Regions from separate parts of the Nocardia sp. NBC_01327 genome, predicted to be linked through region 2. Evidence: predicted binding sites of a transcription regulator. Region 2 holds the regulator's gene; the other holds the start of a gene.
What was found. Region 2 encodes HspR, which represses chaperone genes until heat shock. Its sites were predicted from a motif close to ANNTGAGTNNNNNNNACTCANNT; they were not measured.

Region 1: the regulator HspR is predicted to act here: its motif matches at 2,247-2,269, upstream of lon (endopeptidase La).

Annotation. Positions count from the first base shown of each region.
Region 1 is NZ_CP108383.1:423,087-431,111, forward strand. Features, by position in the region: gene lon (endopeptidase La) at 1-2,166, opposite strand, end outside; gene OG326_RS01855 (MarR family winged helix-turn-helix transcriptional regulator) at 2,397-2,864, shown strand; gene OG326_RS01860 (FAD-dependent oxidoreductase) at 2,877-4,265, shown strand; gene OG326_RS01865 (hypothetical protein) at 4,361-4,825, shown strand; gene OG326_RS01870 (MarR family winged helix-turn-helix transcriptional regulator) at 4,845-5,315, opposite strand; gene OG326_RS01875 (alpha/beta fold hydrolase) at 5,448-6,296, shown strand; gene OG326_RS01880 (TetR/AcrR family transcriptional regulator) at 6,296-6,868, shown strand; gene OG326_RS01885 (alpha/beta fold hydrolase) at 6,968-7,828, shown strand; gene OG326_RS01890 (zinc-binding dehydrogenase) at 7,964-8,025, shown strand, end outside.
Region 2 is NZ_CP108383.1:146,889-154,913, reverse strand. Features, by position in the region: gene OG326_RS00680 (DUF1707 SHOCT-like domain-containing protein) at 1-423, shown strand, start outside; gene OG326_RS00675 (DUF1707 SHOCT-like domain-containing protein) at 432-1,199, shown strand; gene dnaK (molecular chaperone DnaK) at 1,431-3,269, shown strand; gene grpE (nucleotide exchange factor GrpE) at 3,266-3,874, shown strand; gene dnaJ (molecular chaperone DnaJ) at 3,959-5,140, shown strand; gene OG326_RS00655 (heat shock protein transcriptional repressor HspR) at 5,140-5,532, shown strand; gene OG326_RS00650 (globin domain-containing protein) at 6,060-7,229, shown strand; gene OG326_RS00645 (FAD-binding oxidoreductase) at 7,322-8,025, opposite strand, start outside.

The DNA of each region.
Region 1 (8,025 bases), 280 kb from region 2:
GGTGACCTCGCCGGTCATGCCGACGTCCGAACGGACCTGTCGGCCCAGGGCCAGGGACACCAGGGCGGTGACCATGGTGACACCCGCAGAGGGACCGTCCTTCGGGACCGCGCCTGCCGGGAAGTGGATGTGGATATTGCGATCCAGCATCTTCGGCTCGATGCCGATCTCCTCCAGGTGGGAGCGGACGTAGGTCAGGGCGATCTGCGCGGACTCCTTCATGACGTCACCCAGTTGACCGGTCAGGGTGAGCGAGCGCTCGCCCTCGGCGGCATTGGCCTCGATGTAGAGGACATCGCCACCGGAGCCGGTCACGGCCAAACCCGTTGCCACACCGGGGACCGCGGTGCGTTCCACCCCGTCGGGGGTGAAGCGCGGACGGCCCAGGTACTCCTTCAGGTCATCGAGTCCGATCACCAGCGGCGCGGGGCCACCGTCGTAACCGAGCTCGGAACCGTAGCCCAGATCCGCTGTGAGCCCGTCGTTCTCGCCGAGCGACTTCGCATCGGGCACGAAATCTCCTGCGATGACGATGCTTTCGGGGCCATTGAGATCCGCCGACTCCGACAGCCTGGTCGCCGCCTTGCGCAGCGCCTTGGCGATCAGCCGCTCCATCTGCCGCACACCGGCTTCCCGGGTGTAGTTGGCGGCGACCTCACGCAGCGCCTCGTTCGTGATCACGACCTCCTCGCCGGTCAGAGCATTGCGCTCCAGCTGACGCGGGATCAGGAAGTCACGGGCGATGGCGACCTTGTCGTCCTCGGTGTAACCGTCGACGGTGATGATCTCCATGCGGTCCAGCAGCGGGCCGGGAATGGTGTCCATGACATTCGCGGTCGCGATGAACAGCACATCGGACAGGTCCAGATCCAGATCCAGGTAGTGATCGCGGAAGGTGTGGTTCTGCGCGGGGTCCAGGACCTCGAGCAGCGCCGCCGCCGGATCACCGCGGAAATCGGAGCCGACCTTGTCGATCTCGTCCAGCAGGACAACGGGATTCATCGAACCCGCCTCCTTCATGGCCCGTACGATGCGACCCGGCAGCGCGCCGACGTAGGTGCGCCGGTGACCGCGGATCTCCGCCTCGTCGCGCACGCCGCCCAGGGCGACGCGAACGAACTTGCGGCCCAGGGCCCGTGCCACGGACTCGCCCAGCGAGGTCTTACCCACACCGGGCGGGCCGACCAGCACCAGCACCGCGCCGGAACCGCGACCGCCCACGACCTCCAGGCCGCGTGCGGCCCGGCGGGCGCGCACCGCGAGGTACTCGACCATGCGGTCCTTGACCTCGTCCAGGCCGTGGTGATCGGCGTCCAGCACCGCGCGGGCAGCCGAGACATCGGTGCTGTCAGCGGTTTTCACGCTGAACGGCAGCTCCAGGACGGTGTCCAGCCAGGTGCGGATCCAGCCCGATTCGGGGCTCTGATCACTGGAACGCTCCAGGCGATCCACCTCGCGCAGCGCGGCCTCACGGATATTGTCCGGCAGGTCGGCGGTCTCCACGCGGGTGCGGTAGTCGTCCGCGCCGTCGGGCTCACCCTCGCCCAGCTCCTTGCGAATCGCATTGAGCTGCTGGCGAAGCAGGAATTCGCGCTGGCTCTTCTCGACGCCCTCGCGCACTTCCTCGCTGATCTTCTCGCTGACCTCGGTCTCCGCGATGTGCTGCTTGGTCCAGCCGATCAGCTTGGTCAAACGGGTTGCGGTATCGAGGGTTTCGAGCAGTTCGCGCTTGTCCTCATTGGTCAGGTAGGTCGCCCAGCCGGCCGCATCGGCAATGGCCGACGGATCGTTCAGCTGATTGACGGCGTCGATGACCTGCCACGCCTCACGGCGCTGCAGTACGGCCACGACGAGCTTCTTGTATTCGGCGGCAAGCTCCCTGGTGCGGCCGTCGGCCTCGGGGAGCTCGACCGGCTCGGCCTCGACCCAGAGCGCCGCGCCCGGGCCGGTCACGCCGTGCCCGATCTTCGCGCGCCCCTCGGCCTTCAGCACCGCGGCGGGTGCGCCGCCACGCATGCGGCCGACCTGTTCGATGGTGGCGACCACACCGTAGGTGGCGTAGCCCTCGTCCAGGCGCGGCGCGACCAGCACCTGGTTGACCTTGCCCGCCCGCGCGGCGTCGATGGCGGCCTGCGCGGACTCGTCGAGCTCGATCGGGACGACCATGCCGGGCAGCACGATCGGATCGGTCAGGAACAGGACCGGCAGGTTCTGTGAGGTAGTAGTCACGTCTTCGACCCTTCCAACATTGAGCGTCTCCTGCTCAACTCAGGTTGAGCGTGACCTTGTCAACCTCACTACCCCTCGACTAATTCCGCACGCTCGTTCACCCCCAGCGAACGGCCGTTGTATCTTGATTGTCAAGATAAATTCGTCCGAACAGGGAGCTCATCCGAATGTCCAGCGACATCGAGGCCCGGCTGGGAGCGGCCGTGCAGGCATATCAGGCATCGGTCGACGACTTCGACCGCGAGCTCGCTCGCCTGATGGGAGTGAACGAGACGGACCTGCGCTGCCTGGAAATCCTGATCAATGGGGAGGACGCGGCGCCGAGCACGCTCGCCGTCCAGCTCGGACTGACCAGCGGAAGTGTCACCACCATGCTGGATCGGCTGGAGAAGCTCGACTACCTCAGCCGGCATCCGCACCCCACCGACCGGCGCAAGACCCTGGTCCGGATCACTCCGCGCGCGCTCGAACGCGCCCTCGGGCTGATGGCGCCCTTCCTCGACGACTCCCGCCACATCGTGGCGAAGTACACCCCCGAGCAGCTCGAACTGATCATCGGGTTCCTCGACGCCAGCCGGACCACTCAGGACGAGCACGTCCAGCGGTTACGGGCCATGCCCCCTCAGAAAGCTTGACAATCAAGTGACTTGAAGTTCAAGATATATCTATCGGCGGTCGAGATTCCCGCGATATTCGAGAGCTTCAGGTTTCAGGAGGTCGTCACCATGCACGTCATCATCATCGGAGCCGGTACCGGCGGTATGTGCCTGGCGCACGGCCTGCGTCAGGCGAACGTTTCCGTCGCGGTCTACGAGCGCTACGGATCCCGCAGGGACGGGCTGTACGGCTATCGCGTCGGCCTGGACGCCACCGGCGGGCGGGCGCTCGAGCAGTGCCTGCCGCCGAAGCTGTACGAAACCTTCGTCGCCACCTGCGCTCGGGCGCCGCGCTACTTCAATGTGCTGACCGAGAAGATGCGGACCACGGCCAGCATCGCGCTCGGCGAGGCCGGCGACGGTGAGCGTTCGGTCTCCCGCTCCACGCTGCGCCAGGTGCTGTTCACCGGTATGGACGATGTCGTGACGTACGGGAAGGTGTACACGCACTACACCCAGAACCCCAATGGCACAGTCACCGCGCACTTTTCGGACGGGACCAGCGCCGAGGGCGATGTGCTCGTCTCGGCGGAGGGCACCCGTTCGGCCGTCCGGCAGCAGTACCTGCCGCATGCGGAGATCAAGGACTCCGGCATTACCGCGCTGGCCACCAAAACCGCACTGACACCGGAGATTCGGGCGATGCTCTCGACCGAATTCGAACAGGGCATCAACCTCATCTTCGGCAGGGGCGGCATGATGGGCATGCTGCACGTGATGCAGTTCCCCTGGGACGAGCACGGGCGGCCCCGGGACGGCGAGGATGCGGACCTGCTCAATGTCTGGGATGGCCTGCAGTACGACAACACTCGCGACTATGTGAATCTCTCGGTGTGGAGCGCGCACGACCACTTCCCCGAGGGCGTCACCGAGCTGCGCGGTCAGGAACTCGTGCGGGCGGTGCTTGCCGCGACCACAGGCTGGGATCCCAAGCTGCGCCGCATGATCGAACTGTCCGATCCGGCTTCCGCTTTCCCACTGCGGATTTCGACCTCGGTGCCGATCGAGGCCTGGCAGCCGACCAATATCACGCTGCTCGGCGATGCCATTCACACCATGACCCCGGGGCAGGGTGTCGGCGCGAACACCGCGCTGCGCGATGCCGCACTGCTGTGCCGCAGGCTGATCGCGGTGGAGCGCGGTGAGCAGGAGCTGATCGCCGCGATCGGCGAATACGAGGCCGAGATCGTGCCCTACGGCTTCGCCCGGGTCGCCGATTCGCTCGACAACAACGGCACGAGCGCCGATGATCCGCTGTACCGCCCGGTCATGGGCCGGTTGGCGCTCTTCGCCGCGCGCCGCTACTTCAGCCTGACCGCCAAGATCCCCGCCCTGCGCCGGAAATTCCTGGCAGACCTGCGGGATTACCGCGACGCGTGAACGGTGGCGGGCGCCTCCGGAATATTGTTTCCATGGACATAGTTTCTATGTACAGTAAATAGCGGACGCACTTTCGTCACACCCAGGAGTCAGCCATGACCACTGCACCCACACTCACCGGTCAGGACATCGCCGAGGCCGAAGGGGCGGTCACCGCCCTGCTCGAGGCGACGCTCGCCGCGAACGGATTCACCACCACCAGTAAGGAATACGCCGTCCTGCGCGCACTGGCGACGCGCGGGCCGGTCGCCGAACCGGCCGAGTTCCACGCCTATCTGGCCGGGCAGCGGCAGCTCGGCATCGATGCGGCGGGCGCGGGCGCACTGCTCGGCGGCATGCAGGCCAAGGGGTTTGTCGACGGTTCCGCCGTCGACGGCCCGGGACCGGTGCAGCTCACCGCCGCGGGGGCCGCCGAGCTGAAGACCCTGATGCAGACCGTCGGGCCGCTGACCCGGCCCATCTTCGGCGGGTCCGATCCGGAGGAGCTGGCCACCGCCCACCGGGTGCTGACCTCTGTCATCGAGCGGGCGAAGAAGCTCCGCGAGGGACAGGCGCTGTGAAAACGCCTTAGCCACACAACTATTCGACACCCTCGGGCGCATCGAGGAGTTCCCGCAGCATGGCGGCGAGCTCCGCGGTGCGCCCGCTGTTGTTGCCGCCCAGGGGAGCAGTCAATCGATCCCGCAGGTCGTAGACGAGTTCTATTGTGCACTGGGCGGTTTCGACACCCGAATCGGTCAGGGACAGTTCGACCGCGCGCGGGTCAGCGGTGCTGGCGGTGCGCGTGACCAGCCCGAGCCGTTCCAGGGCGCGCACCAGTTTCGAGATGTAGACGGCGTCGAGACCGGTGAGATCGGCCAGTCGCCGCTGACTCGGGCGGGTGCCGTCCCTGGTCAAGCCGTACAGCGGGGCCAGCACCGAGTACTGGGCCTGGGTGAGTCCGTAGGGCGCGAGGGCACGGTCGAGGGTGGCGCGCCATCGGGTCGACAGCCGCCAGACCAGATAGCCGACGTTCGCGCCCACTTCATCATTGGTATCCGCGTTCTCCATGCCCGCCACGCCGGACAGTTTATATGGCAACTATATGGCCCGGATCAGTCGAAAATTGGGGGGTTGACGACGTTGGCTAAAGCGATTAGCTTTATGGCTATCGCAGTTAGCTTTGAACGAGGAGAGAACGACATGACCGAGTACATCGATATCGACGGCGGCCGGATCGCTTACGACTCGATCGGCGAAGGACCGCTGGTGGTGCTCTCGCACGGCATGGGCGACAGCCGCAAGGCCTACCGGTTCCTGGCGCCGCAGATCGCGGCCGCCGGCTACCGGGTGATCAATACGGATATGCGCGGACACGGCGAATCCAGCATGGGCTGGCCGTCGGTCACCGGCAAGGAGGCCATCAGCCGCACCGATGTGGCCAATGACCTGCTCGCCGTCATCAAGGGGCTGAATGCCGGGCCCGCCGTCATCGTGGGTCACTCGCTGTCCGGCGGGTCCGCCACCATCGCCGCCGCGCAGGGGCCGGACCTCGTCCGGGCCATTGTCGAGATCAACCCGTTCACCCTGGAGCAGAAGGTGAACATCGGTGCGCTGCTGACCAATTCGCACCACCGCCGCGGCATGATCCCGCTGATGGGCACCATGATCTTCAAGAGCGTCGGCCAGTGGCTGAAGTACCTGAACGTGGCCTACCCGACCAAGCCCGCCGACTACGACCAGTACATGGCCGACCTCGCCGCCAAGCTGCGCGAGCCGGGCCGGATGGCCGAATTCATGAAGACCGGTCAGTCGACCCCGGCCGATGCGCAGGCCCAGCTGCCGAACGTGACCCAGCCGGCGCTGATCATCATGGGCACCGCCGATCCGGACTTCCCGAGCCCCGAGGCCGAGGGCAAGGCCATCATCGCCGCACTGCCCGCCGGGCTGGGCAGCCTGGGCCTGGTCGAGAACGGCGGCCACTACCCTCATGCACAGCTGGCTGATCAGACCGCAGCCCTGATCCTGCCGTTCCTGAAGGAGCATGCGTAGTGCCTAGAGTCGGGCTCAGCAAGACCGATGTCGTCGCGGCGGGCGCCGCGCTCGCCGACGACGTGGGTTTCGCGAACCTGGCGCTGAGTCCCCTCGCACAGCGGCTCGGCGTCCGGACGCCGTCGCTCTACAAGCACATCGACGGACTGGCGGATCTGCAGCACGGGATCGCCACGCTCGCCATGGGCGAACTCGATCAATGCGTTCGCGACGCCATGCACGGGCGCTCCGGCAGTGCGGCGCTCGCGGCCTTCTCGAACGCCTTCCGGCACTACGTGGTGGAGCATCCCGGGCGCTACGCGGCCACCGTCGGCGCGACCTCCACCGGGCCCGATGACCCACTGCTGCAATCGAGTACACGCGTCATCGAATCCATTCAGGTGGTGCTGCGCGGCTACGGCATCCCCGAATCCGAGATGGTGCACGCGGTGCGCACCCTGCGCAGCATCTTCCACGGATTCGCCAGCCTGCAGGCGGCCAACGGATTCCAATGGAGCCCCGATGCCGAGGACAGCTTCGACTGGATGATCCGCTTCCTCGACCGCGGCTTCAGCGACGCCGGCAGCGGCTGAGCGGCCGCGGCACGAGGTAGATTCGCCGAAGAGCACAGGTGTCAGCGGTTTTCGGCGGACCATGAGTACATCACCGGCAGTGTGGCCACGGGGAGCATCATGGAAAACTTCGAGTTCGACGGTATTCGCATCGCCTACCTACAGCAGGGCGACGAAGGACCAGCGGTGGTGTTCCTGCACAATGCGGGGTCCTCACATCTGATCTGGACACCGCAGATCACCGCTCTCGCAGGGCGATACCGGGTGTATGCGCTCGATCTGCCCGGCTACGGGAGCTCCGATCAACCGGCCGACGGATTCACCCTGGAGCGGTACACCGAACTGGTGCGGCAATTCCTGCTCGCGCATGAGCTCACCGATGTCGGCCTGGTCGGCAACTGCCTGGGTTCGGCCATCAGCCTCACCCTGGCGCGGCGCAATCCGGGACTGGTCCGTGCGGTCGTCGCGATCAACCCGCTGACCGAATCCACCGCCATGCACGGCGATCTGGGCGCACTGGCGCGCATCACCCGCGGCCTCCCCGCGCTCGGCGCCCGCGTACTCGGCGGCTGGCATACCCCGAAGTGGTTCGCCCGCAGCACCATTCGCTCCTGGTTCTCGAGCGGCCGCAGCTATCGCGAATGCCCCTACGTCGCGCCGCTCTCCGACGGCTTCCCGGCCCGCGCCCTGGTCGGCCTGGTCCGCGACCTGTCCGCCTTCACCGCGCTGGACCAGTGGCCCGATCGCGATCAGCTCCCCCCGATCTGCACGATCTGGGGCACCGAGAACCGCATCCTCTCGTCCGCCGCCGGCCGCACCCTCAATGCCCAGCTCCGCCCCGACCGCGCCGAATGGCTGGACCGCTCCGGCCACGTCCCCATGCTCGAGCGCGCCCCCGAGGTAACCGCCATAGTCACCGACTTCTTCGCAGAAGCCTTCGCTCCCGCCAGACCGACCGCGCAGGACTCAGCTCGAAGCTGAGCGCATCCATCTGGCAATTCGCCCCGTTGTTCGGGTGCGTGGCCAGGCCGGGGCGGGATATCGGATGGGTTGGGAGGGGTGGCGGCCTAGCATGGCGGCGGAGTGGAATGCCCGATCCGATTGCCATAGGAGTCGATGAACATGTTGGCGGCGCGACTACATCTGGGACCTGACCGCAGGCTGGAATTGGATGAGGT
Region 2 (8,025 bases):
GATCTGTACCGCGCCAAGTTCGGTGACGTTCTCACCGATGATCTGACGCTGTACCCCGGCTACGCCATCCTGACGCGGTCCGTGCCGGGCCAGTCGAACAGGCAGGTCCGCTACGACTATCGCGGGGGCTTCGCCGCGGGCGACAATCCCACCACCCGCAAGCTGAACACCCCCGTATTCGATTTGGGCGCAGTCGATCCGGCGGCCCTCGGCCGATTGATCAGCACCGCGCTGACCACCATGAACGTCGATCAGGGCACCATCAGCGACATTATGTTCGACATGGAGGACGTGTCCTCGGCGCGCGGCGGCGGGTCCGCACCGACCGTGCGCGTCTACGTGAGCAACAAGGCGAACGAGGCCGGCTACGTCGAGGCGACGCCCGCGGGCGTCATCACCCGATCCTCCCCGTTCCGCGGATAGGCGAAGAGATGGCCGAGAACCGGAACCAAGGCATGCGCGCCCGCGACTCCGATCGTGTGGACGCCTGTGCACTACTCGACAATGCCCGCGCCCAAGGCGAATTGACCGAGGCCGAGCATGCGCGGCGAACGGCGGACGCCATGCAGGCGCGGACCTTCGGTGCGCTCGATGTGCTGATCAGCGATCTGCAGATTCCGCGCAATCTGGTCGGCACCCCGCTGCTGCATCCGCCGCGGCGGAACAGTGCGCTGCGCTGGAAGATCGCGGCCGGTGCGCTGTCGGTGGCGCTGCTGGCCGGTGCGCTCGGCGGCTGCCTCGCCCGTGCCACCGTGTCGAAACCGGCCATGCCGGACGCGACCACGCCCGCCGGTCTCGCGAGTTTCCTTGCGGCATACCGCAATCACTACGGTGACGCCGTGGCCGATGAGGTCACGCTTTTTCCGACCTATGTGGTGGTGGAACGGCGGGTGGGGCAGACCGATACCTCCGACCACATCCGCTACGACGGCGGTTTCGACTCCATGGACAACTCCACGCGGATGTCCGGCACCGACTCCATCGATCTGGCCACGCTCGATCTTCCGAAGCTCGCGGGCCTGATCGCAGGCGCGCCGCAGACGCTCTCGATGCCCGGCCGTGCGGTGAGTCACATAGATATCGAGCACAGGACCGGCAAGGACCCGGTGGTCAGCATCTACGTCGCGAACGGCTCCAAAACCGGATACCTGCAGGTATCGCTCCAGGGCGAGCCGATCCAGGTGAACCTCCCGCAGTAATCTCGACCCTGCCCGAAAAATTTCTGCGCTCCCTGGAATAGATGTCGAGAGTCGCCCGTTGGTGCTGTTCAGACAAGGTTGAGTGAGGCGGACTCAAGTTCAAGTTGCACCAGACGGACATCCGGTGCAGGATTGAGCCGACCACGCTCAGTGTTGCTGAGGATCCTGCCCCGATTCGGGGCAAGATCCCGCCGCTAGGACACATCGGTACGTCAATCAGGAGGAATCACCATGGCTCGTGCGGTCGGTATCGACCTCGGGACCACGAACTCGGTCATCGCCGTTCTCGAAGGCGGTGAGCCGGTAGTCGTCGCCAACTCCGAGGGCTCGCGTACGACCCCGTCGATCGTCGCTTTCGCGAAGAACGGCGAAGTTCTCGTGGGTCAGCCCGCGAAGAACCAGGCTGTCACCAACGTCGATCGCACCATCCGGTCCGTCAAGCGCCACATGGGCGAGGACTGGTCCGTGGAGATCGACGGCAAGAAGTACACCCCGCAGGAGATTTCCGCGCGCACGCTCATGAAGCTGAAGCGCGACGCCGAGGCCTACCTCGGTGAGGAGATCACCGACGCGGTCATCACCGTCCCCGCCTACTTCGAGGACGCGCAGCGCCAGGCCACCAAGGAGGCCGGCCAGATCGCGGGCCTGAACGTCCTGCGCATCGTCAACGAGCCCACCGCGGCCGCGCTGGCGTACGGCCTGGACAAGGGCGACAAGGAACAGTCCATCCTGGTCTTCGACCTCGGTGGCGGCACCTTCGACGTCTCCCTGCTCGACATCGGCGAGGGTGTTGTCGAGGTCCGCGCGACCTCCGGCGACAACCACCTCGGTGGCGACGACTGGGACGAGCGCATCGTGTCCTGGCTGGTCGACAAGTTCAAGGCGTCCTCGGGCATCGACCTGACCAAGGACAAGATGGCCATGCAGCGCCTGCGTGAGGCCGCCGAGAAGGCCAAGATCGAACTGTCGTCCTCGCAGTCGACCTCGATCAACCTGCCCTACATCACGGTCGACGCGGACAAGAACCCGCTGTTCCTCGACGAGCAGCTGACCCGCGCCGAGTTCCAGAAGATCACCTCCGATCTGCTGGACCGCACCCGCAAGCCGTTCCAGTCGGTCATCAAGGACGCCGGCATCGCCGTCGCCGATATCGATCACGTGGTGCTCGTGGGTGGTTCGACCCGTATGCCCGCCGTCTCGGAGCTGGTCAAGGAACTGACCGGCGGCCGTGAGCCCAACAAGGGCGTGAACCCGGACGAGGTCGTCGCCGTCGGCGCCGCCCTGCAGGCCGGTGTGCTCAAGGGTGAGGTCAAGGACGTCCTGCTGCTCGATGTCACCCCGCTGTCGCTGGGTATCGAGACCAAGGGCGGCGTGATGACCAAGCTCATCGAGCGCAACACCACCATCCCGACCAAGCGGTCCGAGACCTTCACCACGGCCGACGACAATCAGCCGTCCGTGCAGATCCAGGTCTTCCAGGGTGAGCGCGAAATCGCTTCGCACAACAAGCTGCTCGGATCCTTCGAGCTGACCGGCATCCCGCCGGCCCCGCGTGGCGTGCCGCAGATCGAGGTCATCTTCGACATCGACGCCAACGGCATCGTGCACGTGACGGCCAAGGACAAGGGCACCGGCAAGGAGAACACGATCAAGATCCAGGACGGCTCCGGCCTGTCCAAGGAGGAGATCGATCGCATGGTCAAGGACGCCGAGGCGCACGCTTCGGAGGACAAGGCCCGTCGCGAAGAGGCCGAGACCCGCAACCAGGCCGAATCGCTGGTGCACCAGACCGAGAAGTTCATCAAGGACAACGAGGACAAGGTCCCGGCCGAGATCAAGACCAAGGTCGAGGCGGCCATCACCGACGCCAACGAGGCGCTCAAGGGCACCGATATCGCGGCCATCAAGACCGCGGTGGAGAAGCTCGCGACCGAATCGCAGGCGCTGGGCCAGGCCATCTACGACGCGAGTGCCGCGGATCAGGCCGCCTCGAGCAATGGCTCGAGCGCGCCCGACGCCGATGACACCGTCGTCGACGCCGAGGTCGTCGAGGAGCCGGAGAAGAAGTGACGAACCCGAACCCGGAACAAGAACCGATCACGGTCTCGGGTGAGGGCGGCCAGGCCGCGGCGGACGGATTCGCCGCGGCTTCGGCCGCGGATGATGTTGCCATGAGCGAGGATTCGCTCGCCGACACCATCACCGCCGAGCTCGCCGAGCGCACCAACGATCTGCAGCGGCTCACCGCCGAATACGCCAACTACCGCCGCCGCGTCGAACGGGACCGCAAGGCCACCATCGACAATGCCAAGGCGACGGTCGTGAGCGAACTGCTGGCCGTGCTCGACGATCTCGACCGCGCCCGCGCACACGGCGACCTGGACAACGGACCGCTCAAATCCGTTGCCGACAAACTGGTCACCGCCCTGCAGAAGCAGGGCCTCGAGGACTTCGGTTCGGAGGGCGAGCCTTTCGACCCGACCCTGCACGAGGCCGTGCAGCACGAGGGCTCCGGGCACGACCCGGTGATCGGCATGGTCATGCGCAAGGGTTACCGCTTCGGCGACCGCGTCCTGCGCCATGCGCTGGTCGGCGTCACCGACGGGGTGGCAGATCTGAACGGCTCGGCCGCATCGGATTCGACGAACGCCGGCCCCGATGCCGCTGGCGCCTAATACGGTGGCGGCCCCGTATGGGGCCACCACGTCGGTCCCATACGGGATGCCGACATCGAGGAATCTGGAAGGAGGAGATGCCCGGTGAACCGGGAGTGGCTCGAAAAGGACTTCTACAAGGAGCTGGGTATCGCCTCCGGCGCGACCCAGGAAGAGATCAAGAAGGCGTACCGCAAGCTCGCCCGTGATCTGCATCCGGACAAGAACCCGGGTGACGCCAAGGCGGAGGAGCGGTTCAAGGTCGTCAGCGAGGCGCATGCCGTGCTGTCCGATCCGGAGAAGCGCAAGGAGTACGACGAGGCGCGAAAGCTCTTCGCCAACGGCGGTTTCGGCCGCGGTGGCTTCTCGCCCGGCGGTGGTGGCTACGGCCAGCCCGGCGGATTCTCCGGCGACTTCAACCTGGGCGATATCTTCGGCGGTCAGACGGCCGGAGCCGGCGCGGGTGACGGCGGGCTGGGCGATCTGCTCGGCGGGCTGTTCAATCGCGGCGGCACCCGCACCTCCTCGCGCCCCCGGCGCGGCAGCGATGTGGAGACCGAGACGACACTGGGCTTCCGCGAGGCCGCCCAGGGTGTGACGGTTCCACTGCGCATGACCAGTCCGGCGGCCTGCACCACCTGCCACGGCAGCGGCGCCAAGCCGGGCACCAGCCCGCGGGTCTGCCCGCACTGCAACGGATCCGGCGTAGTCAGCCGGAACCAGGGTGCGTTCGGATTCAGTGAGCCGTGCGAGGACTGCCGGGGCACCGGGTCGATCATCGACGACCCGTGCGTCGATTGCCACGGCAGCGGCATCCAGAACCGGACCCGGACGATCACCGTGCGCATTCCCCCGGGGGTGCGTGACGGTCAGCGAATCCGGTTGGCGGGCCAGGGCGAAGCGGGGCTGCGCGGTGCGCCGCCCGGTGACCTCTTCGTCGCCGTGCACGTCAGTCAGGACAAGGTCTTCGGCCGCAATGGCGACGACCTGACCCTGGTGCTGCCGGTCAGTTACAGCGAACTGGTGTTGGGGACAACGGTTTCCGTGCCCACGCTGGAGGGACGCGTCGGCGTCAAGGTGCCCCCGGGCACCGCCGACGGCCGTACCCTGCGCGTGCGCGGACGCGGTGTGCCCAAGCGCGACGGCGTCGCGGGCGATCTGCTCGTGACCGTCAAAGTCGCGATCCCGCAGAAACTGGACGACGAAGCCACCGAGGCGCTGCGGCGCTATGCGGAGGCGGAGAAGACCAGTGGTTTCGATCCGCGAGCCGGCTGGGCAGGTGCGTGATGAATCCCGATCCGAAACAGGCCGCCGAGGCTCAGTACTTCCTGATCTCGGTGGCTGCGCAGCTGGCGGGCATGCACGCCCAGACGCTGCGTACCTATGACCGGCTGGGTCTGGTGTCGCCGCAACGTACTTCGGGCGGCGGCCGGCGCTACTCGGACCGGGATGTGCAGCTGCTCCGCGAGGTGCAGCGCCTGTCCCAGGACGAGGGCGTCAACCTGGCGGGCATCAAACGGATCATCGAACTCACCAATCAGGTCGAGCAGCTGCAGCAGCGAGTTGCCGAACTGGGCGCCGAGGTGGACAGGCTCAGGTCGGGATATCGCCCGGATCTGAGTCCGCCGCAGCGCAGTACGGCGCTGGTTGTGTGGCAACCGCGCCACCGCCGCACCTGATCGGTGCGGTGTAAGGGATTCCGGGGACTCTGTTCCCGGAGCCCTGGCAGAAGTAGAAGCAGCGTCCCTGGATAGGGGCGCTGTTTTCTTTGTTGCAGGCAATGTGCTGCATTTCTTTGTGCGAAACAAAGATTGCGGATAAGCCTGGGGGAGTATTAAATACAGACCGGCCGGTTGTTAATATCTTCTGATTGAGAGTTTTGTCCATATGTCGCAACGCATTTCGGCAACCGTCGAGGTTGCGGGAGGATCGCTCATTTTCTGAGTCTTGCAAAACGAATGTCCCAGATTCGACGTGCGAAACCCCGTGTCCTACGGTGAGTCCCAGTTGAACAGTCTGTTTTCCGGGTAGTTTGCTTGCTGCTTGTTCGTTTTTAGGGAATTACAGGCACGTAGTTGAAACGTCCCGTTCCGTTGCTGGCAAACCTCGCCTACACTTGCTCAGCAACGGCAGCTGTCGAGTGTCCCGCAGCACTGCACTCACCGGCCCGAGCTGTGTTCGAGTGCGAAATGGGGTTGTGACACAAATGGATTCGCGGACCGTCGCATTGATTAGAACGACGTTCAAGTCGGTTGCTGCGGAAGACGGTGGCCCTGAAAAGCTCGCTCGTTCGTTCTACGCCATTCTCTTCACGGAGTATCCCCAAGTGCGGGATTTCTTCCCCGCCGCGCTGGACGCCCAGCGCGACAGATTGGTGAAAGCGATCGCCTATGTGGTCGATCGGCTGGAGGAGCCGGACAAGTTGCTGCCCTTCCTCGCTCAGCTCGGCCGCGACCACCGCAAATACGGTGTGGTGCCCGAACACTATGCGGCCGTGGGCAAATCATTGAAGACCGCCATGCAGGCCTACGCGGGCACCGAGATGTGGACCGACGAGGTCGACAGCGCCTGGGACGAGGGCCTCGGCGTCATCGCCGGAACCATGATGGGCGCGGCGGAGAAGGAGAGCACCCCGCCGGTGTGGACGGGCACCGTCATCGAACACCGTGAAGTACTGCGCAATCTCGCCATCGTGCGGCTCAAGCTGGATCAGCCGATGCAGTACGCGGCCGGCCAGTACATGAGCGTGCAGATCCCTTCCCGCCCGCGGATGTGGCGGTATCTCTCCCCGGCCATCCCCGCCAATGCCGGCGGTGAGATCGAATTCCATGTGCGCGGCGTCACCGGCGGCTGGGTCAGCCCGGCCATGGTAGGCCACACCAAGGTCGGCGAACAGTGGCTGATCGGATCATCGCTCGGCGGACTCGGCGTTCCGCGCAATACCCGGCGCAAAATGCTGATGATCGCCTGCGGCACCGGAATCGCCCCGCTCCGTGCACAACTCATGGCCATGACGCAGCGCCGTTCCAACCCGAAGGTCGATCTGTTCGTGGGCGGGCACTACCCCTGCGATCTCTACGACCTCGAGATTCTCAGTCAGCTCGCGCTGGCCAACAAGTGGCTCACCGTCACCCCGGTCACCGAGAGCGATGAGAATCCCTGGTGGCAGCTCGCCAATTCCAGTGAGCCCCAGGACCATCCGGGTCTGCAACCGCGCCGGGTCGGCCAGATCGGCAAGATCGTCGCCGGTTTCGGGCCCTGGGAGGATCGCGATGTGCAGATCGTCGGTTCGCCCTCCATGGTGCAGACCACCAAGTTCCGTCTCATGGCCGCGGGTACCTCGACCGACAATATCCGCCACGACCCGCTGTTCTAGGCGGGCCCCCAAGCCCCCGCGCCGCTGTCGGTCTTCGGGCAGCGGTGCGGGGAACCACCTTCTCGTAGGTGTCGACGCACGCGCTTCGTGACTCAAAAGCCTTCGTAGCGAATGGCTTCCGGAGCCGTACCGGTGGCAACGAGCCGTTCCACGGCCGAATGCACGGCGGCGGCATTGCCGCACACCACGATGTGCTGATGATCCAGCGGCGCGAAGCGGGTGACGATCTCCGCCAGGGTGCCGGGCAGCAGCTCCTCCGGCTCGAACCCGATATCCACGCGGCAGGCCTCGTACCAGTGGTCGGTCCAGTCCGGATTGTCCTCGTCCAGGACCACGGGAAGCACTGTGAGCCAAGGTAGTTCATTGGCCATCAGGTGCAGCATATCGTCGGCGTAGAGGTCCCGGGGGTATCTGCCGCCCACGAACAGATGGGTGCGCGGCGGCGTCTCGCGGCGCGAGAGATCCAGCAGCAGTGCGCGCATCGGGGCCAGGCCGACGCTGTCGGCGAGCATGACCACCTCGGTGGCCGCCTCGTCCACGGCCAGCCAACCGGCGGGGGCGCTGATCCGCCATTCGTCACCGGTCCGGGTGTCCGAGACCAGGGAACCGCTGCACCAGCCGCCCGGGACGGTGCGAATGTGGAATTCCAGCTTGCCGTCGAGCGAGGGCGGCAGCGCGGGATAGAGGCGGCGCACCATATTCGGGTGCTGCGGCGTGCGCACCTCCACCGACTGGCCGGGCGCGAAGGGTACGAATTCGCCGATCAGCCGGACCACCGCGAGGTCCTCGCGCAGGC